DNA from 3 places in the Actinosynnema sp. NPDC050801 genome. Region 2 is predicted to be linked to each of the others. Evidence: riboswitches for the same ligand, from Rfam matches in the RefSeq annotation. Region 2 holds a riboswitch; each other region holds the start of a gene.
The links. Region 2 has a riboswitch for cobalamin ahead of AB0K14_RS05165 (CbtB-domain containing protein). Riboswitches for the same ligand answer to the same signal wherever they lie in the genome.
Positions count from the first base shown of each region.

Region 1: another riboswitch for cobalamin. It lies ahead of cobN (cobaltochelatase subunit CobN); the one in region 2 lies ahead of AB0K14_RS05165 (CbtB-domain containing protein).
Region 3: another riboswitch for cobalamin. It lies ahead of AB0K14_RS16420 (iron ABC transporter permease); the one in region 2 lies ahead of AB0K14_RS05165 (CbtB-domain containing protein).

Region 1 covers NZ_JBFAQZ010000029.1:7,245-10,513, reverse strand. Annotated here, with positions in the region: gene cobN (cobaltochelatase subunit CobN) at 1-1,798, opposite strand, end outside; cobalamin riboswitch at 1,832-1,965, opposite strand; gene AB0K14_RS36460 (hypothetical protein) at 1,973-3,022, shown strand; gene AB0K14_RS36455 (precorrin-8X methylmutase) at 3,019-3,269, shown strand, end outside.
Region 2 covers NZ_JBFAQZ010000002.1:66,059-69,327, reverse strand. Annotated here, with positions in the region: gene AB0K14_RS05175 (LysE family transporter) at 1-686, opposite strand, end outside; gene AB0K14_RS05170 ((2Fe-2S)-binding protein) at 705-1,370, shown strand; cobalamin riboswitch at 1,425-1,609, shown strand; gene AB0K14_RS05165 (CbtB-domain containing protein) at 1,640-1,843, shown strand; gene AB0K14_RS05160 (CbtA family protein) at 1,854-2,594, shown strand; gene AB0K14_RS05155 (HAD family phosphatase) at 2,583-3,245, opposite strand.
Region 3 covers NZ_JBFAQZ010000006.1:284,396-287,664, forward strand. Annotated here, with positions in the region: gene AB0K14_RS16415 (heme ABC transporter ATP-binding protein) at 1-736, opposite strand, end outside; gene AB0K14_RS16420 (iron ABC transporter permease) at 751-1,833, opposite strand; cobalamin riboswitch at 1,926-2,052, opposite strand; gene AB0K14_RS16425 (3-isopropylmalate dehydrogenase) at 2,345-3,269, opposite strand, start outside.

The sequences.
Region 1 (3,269 bases), on a different contig from region 2:
GGTCCATGGCGGCGATGTTGCCGTGCTCGTCCAGCAGCTGCTCCAGCCGGGCGATGTCGCCGTAGCTGTCGGCCCTGGCCATCGGCGGCACGAGGTGGTCCACCAGGGTGGCGTGCGCCCGCCGCTTGGCCTGGGTGCCCTCGCCCGGGTCGTTGACCAGGAACGGGTAGATCAGCGGCAGGTCGCCCAGGGCGGCGTCGGGGCCGCAGCCCGCCGACATGCCGACGGTCTTGCCGGGCAGCCACTCCAGGTTGCCGTGCTTGCCGACGTGCACCACGGCGTCGGCGCCGAACTCGTCCTCCAGCCAGCGGTAGGCGGCCAGGTAGTGGTGGCTCGGCGGCAGGTCGGGGTCGTGGTAGATGGCGATCGGGTTCTCGCCGAAGCCGCGGGGCGGCTGGACCATGACCACGACGTTGCCCGAGCGCAGGGCGGCCAGGACGATCTCGCCGTCGGGGTCCTTCGACCGGTCCACGAACAGCTCACCGGGAGCTTCGCCCCAGTGCTGCTCCATCTCCTGCCGGGTGTCCTCCGGAAGGGTCGTGTACCACTCCCGGTAGCGGGCGGCGGGAAGCCGGACCGGGTTGCCCTGGAGCTGCTCCTCGGTCAACCAGTCGGCGTCCTGGCCGCCGGCCGCGATGAGGGCGTGGATCAACGCGTCGCCGTCGAGGTCCGCCACGCCGGGCAGCTCGTCGCCGATGTCGTAGCCGTGGTCCTTCATCGCGGTGAGCAACCGGACCACGCTGGCCGGGGTGTCCAGCCCGACCGCGTTGCCGATGCGGGAGTGCTTGGTCGGGTACGCCGAGAGCATGACCGCGATCCGTCGTTCGGCCGGCGGGATGTGCCGCAGCCTGCCGTGGCGGACGGCGATGCCCGCGACCCGCGACGCACGCTCCTCGTCGGCGACGTAGACGGTGAGGCCGTCCTCGTCGACCTCCTTGAACGAGAACGGCACGGTGATGATCCGGCCGTCGAACTCGGGGATCGCCACCTGGGTCGCGGTGTCCAAAGGGGACAGTCCGTCGTCGTTCTCGTCCCACGCGGCACGGCTGCCGGTCAAGCACAGGGCCTGGAGGATCGGGACGTCCAGGGCCGCCAACGCGCCCACGTCCCACGCGTCGTCGTCGCCACCGGCGGCCGCGGCGGCGGGCTTGGTGCCGCCCGCCGCCAACACGGTGACCACCAGCGCGTCCGCTCGGCCCAGTTCGGCCAGCAGTTCCGGGTCGGCCGCGCGCAGGGAGGCGCAGTAGACCGGCAGCGGCCGGCCGCCCTTGGCCACGATCGCGTCGCACAGCGCGTGCACGAACGCCGTGTTGCCGGCCACGTGGTGGGCCCGGTAGTACAGGACCGCGATGGTCGGGCCCTCGCCGGCCTGCTCCCGCTCCAGCAGGCCCCAGGTGGGCGTCGGCTCGGGCGGCGCGAAGCCGTGACCGGTGAGCAGCACGGTGTCGGACAGGAAGTGGTGCAGCTGGGCGAGGTTCGCCGCGCCGCCGTGCGCCAGGTACGCGTGCGCCTCCGCGCACACACCGCCCGGCACGGTCGACAGCTCCATCAGCGGCGCGTCGGGGTTCTGCTCACCGCCCAGCACCACCACCGGCAGACCCGAGGCGAGCAGCCGGTCGAGGCCCTCCTCCCACATCCGGCGACCGCCGAGGATGCGCACGACCACCAGGTCGACGCCCTCCACCAGCGCCGGGAGGTCGTCCGCGGCGGTGCGGGCGGGGTTGGCCAGGCGGTAGTCCGCGCCACTGGCACGGGCGGACAGCAGGTCCGTGTCGGAGGTCGACAACAGCAGGATCACGTGCGGGCTCCATCCCTCGGGGGTCCTCGCCCCGGTCGTGGGGGACGGCGAGCGGAGTTCCTGACTCCCGGGGCACGCCCGGTCACAGTGGCGGGACCGCGCCGGATTCACACCGGCTTCCTCCTGCTGCTTCGCCGTTCGGAGGTCACCCTAACGGCAGTTAGCATCCAGTCCATGCCCACGGCACCCCATGCGCCCTCCGCGGAGGCGACCACGTCGGCAGGCCGCACCCACCCGGACGCCTGCCCCGGTGCCGTCGACGTGCACCGGGCCGCCGACGGCGGGTTGGCCCGGGTCCGGGTACCCGGCGGCACGGTGAGCGCGGCGCAGGTCGACGTGCTGCGGACCGCCGCCCTCGAACTCGGTGACGGGTTCCTGGAGCTCACCTCGCGGGCGAACGTGCAGATCAGGGGCTTGGCGCCGGGCGCGGAGCACGAGCTGGGCGCCCGGTTGCGCGACGTCGGCCTGCTGCCCTCGCTGACCCACGAGCGGATGCGCAACATCGTCGCCGCGCCGTTGGAGGACAACCAGGCGTTGGTCGACGCGATCGACGCGGCGTTGCGCGCGGTGCCCGGGCTGGCGTCCCTGCCAGGGCGTTTCCTGGTCACGGTGGGTGGCGCGGTGAGCGGCCTGTCGGGTGACGTCGGGCTCGTCGACGACGCGTTGTTCCTGGCAGGACGGGATTCCGGGCTCCGCGTGACCGATCCAGTGGACGCCGTGGTGACCGCCGCACGCGTGTTCGGCGAGATCCGCGGCGACGCCTGGCGGCTGTCCGAAGTGGACGGCGGTGTGCGGAAGATCACCGACGCGCTGGGCGTTCCGGGCGACGCGCGGATCGAGCCGACTGTGATGCCCGTCGCACCGGGCGTGCACGGGTCGGTGGTCGTGGCCGGCGTGCCGTTGGGGCGCTGGGACGCGCGGCTGCTCGCCGGCGTGCCGGTGCGGCTCACGCCGTGGCGCAGCGTGGTGCTGCCGGCCGGGAGCGATACCAGTGGCCTGTTCACGTCGCCGGACTCGCGGTGGCACGGGGTGAGCGCGTGCACCGGGCGGCCGGGGTGCGCGAAGTCCCTGGCCGACGTGCGGGCCGACGCCACCCGGTGGGTCGACACCCGGACCGCGCCGGGACGCGTGCACTGGTCCGGTTGCGCCCGGCGGTGCGGCCGGCCGGCCGGCGACGTGGTGGAGTTCGTCGCGACCGGCGACGGGTACGAGGAGATCAGGTGACCAGCTACGTCAAGGACGGCGCGGAGATCTACCGCCGTTCCTTCGCCACCATCCGCGCCGAGGCCGACCTGGCGCGGTTCCCGTCGGACGTGTCCCGGGTGGTGGTGCGCATGATCCACGCCTGCGGGATGGTCGACCTGGTCCCGGACGTCGACTTCTCGCCACACGTGGTGCGCGACGCGCGGGCCGCGCTGCTGGCGGGTGCGCCGATCCTCTGCGACGCGCAGATGGTCGCGGCGGGCGTCAC
Region 2 (3,269 bases):
AGCCACGGGTGCGGGCTGAGCACGTTCACCAGGACCGCTCGGCGGAGCGCGCGCGAGCCGGTTTTGTCGGACCTCGTCGGTAGAATCGAAAACAGGGGTCCCCTGGGCGGGGACGGCTGCGAAGCACGGTCTTCCTGCGGCACAACGGTTCCGGCGGAAGCCGGCTCGTCCTGAGCAGGCGCGCTGGAAGCAGGCTCGCCGACGGGCGGATCGGCGGCACGGTCGGCCTCGGCAGGTCCGGCGGCACCGGCAGGACGGGCGGCACCGGCAGGTCCGGCGGTCTCGACAAGACCGGCGGCATCGGCAGCACGGCCGGCATCGGCAGGCCCGGTGGTACCGGCAGCACGGTCGGTCTCGACAGGACCGGCGGCATCGGCGGGTCCACCGGTCGCGGAGCCGGCGGCCAGGGTGGCCGACCGCGCCTCCCGGACCGTCTGCACGCCGCTCCACACCACGAACACCGCGCCCACAACCCCGAGCACGCCCAGCGCCCGCGCGGGCAGGCGGTCCAGCAGGAGCAGCGTCACGGCGACCACCACGGCGTCCGACAGCAGCGGCGCGCACGCGGTCAGCGCGCCCGCCCGCCAACCCGAGCGCAACGCCGACGTCACCACCAGCACCAACAGCGGCCCGGGGCTGATGCTCGCGGCCAGGCCGAGGGCCAGTCCCAACCCCAGTGCGTCCACGGCGGCAGACTAGGTCACGTGTCCGAGTTCGCCCGAGTCCTCACCACCCTGCGGCAGATCCGCGGCCTCAGCCCGTTCTTCGCCCTGGACGTCGGCCGGCCCGACGACACCTGGCACGACGGCGCGCGGCTGCTCGACGGCCCCGACCTGCCCGACGCCCTCGACCGGATCGGCGACCGGTACCGCACCGGTGAACGGCGGGTCGCCGCGTCGCTGTTCTTCCTCGGCTACACCGCACGGCTGCTGAGCCCGGTGGTCGCCGCCCGCGCGGTCGGCGGGGTCGCGCCGGACATCCGTCCCGCCAACCTGTGGTGGCGCTACCGCCCCGACGGTCTCCAGGTCCGGCTCAAGGAGCCGCTCGCGGGCATCGGCGTGGCCGAGTCGCTGGAGCCGGTGGTGGAGGCGGTGCACGCGGTCACGCCGGTGGCGCGCGGCCTGTTGTGGGGCAACGCGGGGTCGTCCATGGCGGGCGCGTTGCGCACGGTCCACCGCGGCGGGATCGACTGCGCCGGGTTGGCCGACGAGCTGTTCGCCGACCCGCCGCTCAAGGGCACGGGCGAGTTCATCCCATTCCCGGGCGAGGTGGTGTTCCGGCGGCGCAGCTGCTGCCTGTACTACCGGCTCGACGGCGGCGGCACCTGCGGTGACTGCCCGCTGCCCCGAACCACCCCGCCGCGGCGCTGACCCGCGCACGTGAGGAACACGACAACTCGTCTGGTCGGTTGTGCCGGCCCACGATCGACATCTACGGTTCGCAGCGCCGCAGTGGACGGGAAGCCGGTGTGAATCCGGCGCGGTCCTCGCCACTGTGACCGGGGAGCCAACCCGCCGAGAACGTCACTGGTCGCGTGGAGCGGCTGGGAAGACGCGGGGACGGCGTCGATCCGGGAGTCAGGAGACCGGCTGCGGCACGAGTTGTTGTTGACCTTCCACGAGGTATGGAGGAGGCCGTCATGACGAGCCCCGCGCACACCCCTGCTCTCACCGACCCCTGGGTCACCCCGGTTCCCAAGTGGGCCTACGCCGTCGCACTGGTCGCGTTGACCGTGACGTGGCTGGTCCTGCAGGAGAACGGCATCGCGCTCGGCCACGCCGCCGAGACCGTGCACGAGTTCTTCCACGACGGGCGCCACGCGCTCGGCGTTCCGTGCCACTAGGCGCGGCGACGTGACAACACCCACCTACCGGGGGTTGCTGCTGCGCGGTGTCGGCGCGGGCGCGGTGTCCGGGCTGCTCGCGGGCCTGGTCGGCGTGCTCGTGGTCGAGGCGCCGATCCGGGCGGCACTGGCCGTGGAACGGGCACGTCCCGCGGAGCCGGGCTCGGACCACGGGCACGGCGAGTTGTTCAGCCGGGGCACGCAGGTGGTCGGCGGTGTGCTCGCCGCCGTGGTCGTGGGCGTCGCCGTCGGCGCGCTGTTCGCCACCGCGTACGCGATGTCGCGGCGTTGGTTCGCGGCCAAGGCGCCGTTCGTCCGGGCGGTGGCGCTGTCGGCGGCGGCGTTCGGCGCGGCGGCGTTGCTGCCCGCGGTGAAGTACCCGGCCAACCCGCCCGGTGTCGGTGATCCGGGCACGGTGGAGTACCGCACGGTGCTCTACCTGGGGTTGATCGCGGCCGGGTTGCTGGTCGCGTTCGGGGCAGGCCACCTGGCGTCCCGGCTGGGCAACCTGGGCGGTCCGGTGCGCTGGACCGCGGTGGCGGCGGCCGTGGTGGCGGCGGTGGTCGTGCTGCTGGTGGTGTTCCCGGCGACACCGGATGTCGTGCCCGCCGACATGCCGGCCGGCGTGGTGTGGGACTTCCGGTTGGCCTCGCTCGCCGAGACGGCGACGCTGTGGCTGGGTCTCGGTGTGGTGTTCGGCCTGCTGGTCGACCCCGCCACGCGCCGGGCGGAGCAGGGGTCAGCGGTCTAGCAGCGGGGCGAGCGTCTCCAGCGTGACACCCACCAGGGAGTCGCGGAACACGCGGCGCTCGCCCTGCTCGACCGGCACGTCGCACGGCACCACCAGCACCGTGCAGCCGGCGGCCGCGGCGGAGTTCACCCCGGTCGGCGAGTCCTCGACGGCGACGCACCGGGTGGGGTCCACGCCCAGCAGTCGGGCGGCCTTGAGGTACGGGTCGGGCAGCGGCTTGTTGCGGCGGTCGACCTCGTCACCGCACACCGTGACGTCGAACAGGTCGCGGCCGATGGTGTCCAGCGCGACCTCGGTCAGCCGCCGTTCGGTCGAGGTGACCAGCGCCATCGGCACGCCCGAGTCGCGGACCGCGCGCAACGCCGCGGCCGCGCCGGGACGCCAGGGCAGGCCGGCCCGGAACAGCTCCTCGGTGCGCCGGCTGATCCAGGCCGCGCCGTCGGCGAGGTCCTCGTCGGTCGGTTCGACACCCGCTTCGGCGAACAGCAGGCCCATGGTCCGGGCCGTGCTGGAGCCCACCAGGGCTTGCCTGGTCGCGAGCGACAGCGTGCCGCCCAGCTTCTCCACGAACTCGTTGAGCGGGATGTCCCACAGCTTCTCTGAGTCCAGCAGCGTGCCGTCCATGTCCCACAGCACAGCCTCGACCGTCATGTGCACCTTTCCGTGATCACGCGC
Region 3 (3,269 bases), on a different contig from region 2:
TGTGTTCGAACAGCAGTTGCGGTACGCCGCTGGTGGGGTGGCGCACGACGTGGGCGCGGACGTGGAAGACCTCGTGCAGCACTTCGGGGGTGAGCACGTCCTCCGGCCTGCCGCTGCGCACCACCCGGCCGTGGTCGAGCACGTGCAGGCGGTCGCAGTAGGCGGCGGCGAGGTTGAGGTCGTGCAGGACCGCGAGGACGGTCACGTCCAGGCTGCGGACCAGCGCGAGCACCGCGAGCTGGTGGCTGATGTCGAGGTGGTTGGTGGGTTCGTCCAGCACGAGCACCTTCGGCTGCTGGGCGAGCGCGCGGGCGATGAGGACGCGTTGGCGCTCGCCGCCGGAGAGGCTGAGGAAGCCCCGGTCCGCGAGGTGCGCGGCGTCCACTCGGGACAGCGCGTCGGCGACCACCTCCCGGTCGCGTTGCGGAGTGCCCCGGTGCGGGAGGCGTCCCATACCGACGACCTCGGTGACGGTGAAGTCGAACTCGACGTGGCTGTCCTGGGTGAGCGCGGCGAGGTGCTCGGCGGTGTCGCGGACCTTCGTCGTGGCGAGGTCCCGGCCGCCGAGCCGCACCACTCCCCCGGACGGTCGCAGCGCCCGGTACACGCAGCGCAGCGTGGTGGACTTGCCGCTGCCGTTGGGGCCGACGATGCCGTGCACCTCGTTGGCGCCGGCGTGCAGGTCGATGCCGTGGAGGATGCCGTCGACGGTGACGCGGTCGAGTCGGACGTCCATATGGCGGCGGTCCATCAGCGGCCGCCGAACACGTAGCCGCGGCGGCGCATCAGCAGGATGAAGCACGGCACGCCCAGCGCGGCCGTGATGACGCCCAGCGGCAGTTCCTCGGGTGCGGCGAGCAGGCGTGCGGCGACGTCCACCCAGATGAGGAAGCAGGCGCCCGCCAGGGGTGCCACGGCCAGCACCTTGCGGTGGTCCGCGCCGACCGTGAGCCGGACCGCGTGCGGCAGCATGAGGCCGACGAACCCGACCGCGCCGCTGACCGCGACCAGCACGCCGGTCATGGCGGCGGTGACGCCGAACAGCGCCTTGCGGGTGCGGGAGACGTCGATGCCGAGGGTGGTCGCGGTCTCGTCGCCCATGGAGAGGGCGTTGAGGTGCTTGGCGCGGCTCTGGAGGTAGGCGACACCGGCCAGCACGACGGCGGCGGCGACGGGCAGTGCCGCCCACGTGACGCCGCCGAGGCTGCCCAGCAGCCAGAACATCGCGGCCCGTGCCGCCTCGCCGCGTGGTGACTGGAACACCAGCAGCATGGCCAGGGCGGAGAAGCCGTAGGCCATGGCGGTGCCGGTGAGCACGAGGCGCAACGGGGTCAGGTTGCGGCCGGCGACCACGTAGACCAGGGCCATCGCGGCGAGCGCGGCCAGGAACGCGGCCGTGGACAGGGCGTAGATGCCCAGTGAGGCGAACAGGCCGGTGGTCGCGACGGCGGTCGCGCCGACGCTCGCGCCGGAGGAGATGCCCAGCACGTACGGGTCGGCCAGGGCGTTGCGGACCATGGCCTGGATCGCGACGCCGACCGCGGACAGGCCCGCGCCGACGACGGCGGCGAGCAGGACGCGCGGCAGGCGGATGTCCCACACGATCCGGTAGGGGCCCGCCTCGGCGGCGTCGATCGTGCCGCCGGTGAGCGCGGCGGCCAGGAAGCGGAGGACGTCGCCGAACGGGATGCGCACCGGCCCCAGCGCCACACCGCAGACGACCGAGGCGGCGAGGACGGCGGTGAGGGCGAGGCAGAGGCCCGCGGTGGACGGGCGGCGCGGTGTCGGTGGTGCGGCGCGGTCGGTCGTGCGCCGACTGCTGGTGGAGGTCACCGGTCGCCTTTCGGACGGGTGGCCCAGACCGGCCACCCGCGCCCGCTCGTGGCAGGCCGGCGCACCCGTCCCGCAGACCACGGCAGGAGTTGGAGCAACTTCCCACCGCCCGCGGGTGATCGGGCTCGCCGAGCACGTGGCTCGACCTACCGTTGCGGGTCAGCGCCGGACTTCGACCGGACTTCCCCCACGGGCGGCACCGGCGACCCTACGGCCCGTGACGCGGTCAGGGCCACCACGACGAGGTCGTGGTGGCCCTGATCACGTGCTTTCGCCTGCGCGAGTCGAACACTCGCGTCCCGCGAGTCGAACACTCAGGTAGGCCGAGTTCAACGCTCAGGTGGTGGCACGCCGGTCCCGAGCGTTGAACTCACGGGTCCTGAGCGTTCGACTCGCGGGTCTTGAAGGTTCGACTCACGGGTCCTGAGCGTTCGACTCGCGGGTCTTGAAGGTTCGACTCGCGGGTCTTGAAGGTTCGACTCACGGGTCCTGAGCGTTCGACTCGCGTGGGTCAGCCGGTGCGGACGTTGGACGACACCAAGGCGGCCAGGCGGTCGCCCACCGCGTAGGTCGCGCCCGGCGACGAGTGGTCACGAGTCGCCAGATCGAACGCCACCGACGCTTCGATCCGCCGGGCCGCCTCGGACTCGCCGAGGTGGTCCAGCATCAGGGCGACGGAGAGGACCGCCGCGGTCGGGTCGGCGATGCCCTGGCCCGCGATGTCCGGCGCGCTGCCGTGCACCGGCTCGAACATGCTCGGGTTGCGCCGCGTCACGTCGAGGTTGCCCGACGCCGCCAGCCCGATGCCGCCGGTCACCGCCGCCGCCAGGTCGGTCAGGATGTCGCCGAACAGGTTGTCCGTCACGATCACGTCGTACCGGCCCGGGTCGGTGACCAGGTGGATCGTCGCCGCGTCCACGTGCTGGTAGGCCACCGTCACGTCCGGGTGCTGCAACGACACCTCCTCCACCACGCGCGACCACAACGAACCGGCGTGCGTGAGCACGTTGGTCTTGTGCACGAGCGTGAGGTGCTTGCGCGGCCGGTTCGCCGAACGGGCGAACGCGTCGCGCACCACCCGCTCCACGCCGAACGACGTGTTGATCGACACCTCGGTCGCGATCTCGTGCGGCGTGTCCTTGCGCAGGAGCCCGCCGTTGCCGGCGTACAGGCCCTCCGTGCCCTCGCGCACCACCACCATGTCGATCTCGGGCGGGTCGGCGATCGGGCTGCGCACGCCGGGGTAGAGCCGGGCCGGGCGCAGGTTCACGTGGTGGTCCAGTTCGAACCGGAGCCGGAGCAACAGGCCGCGTTCCAGGATCCCGCTCGGCACCGACGGGTCACCGACCGCGCCGAGCAGGATCGCGTCGTGCTGGCGGAGTTCCCCGAGCACGGACTCCGGCAGCAACTCACCTGTGGCGTGCCAGCGCGCCGCG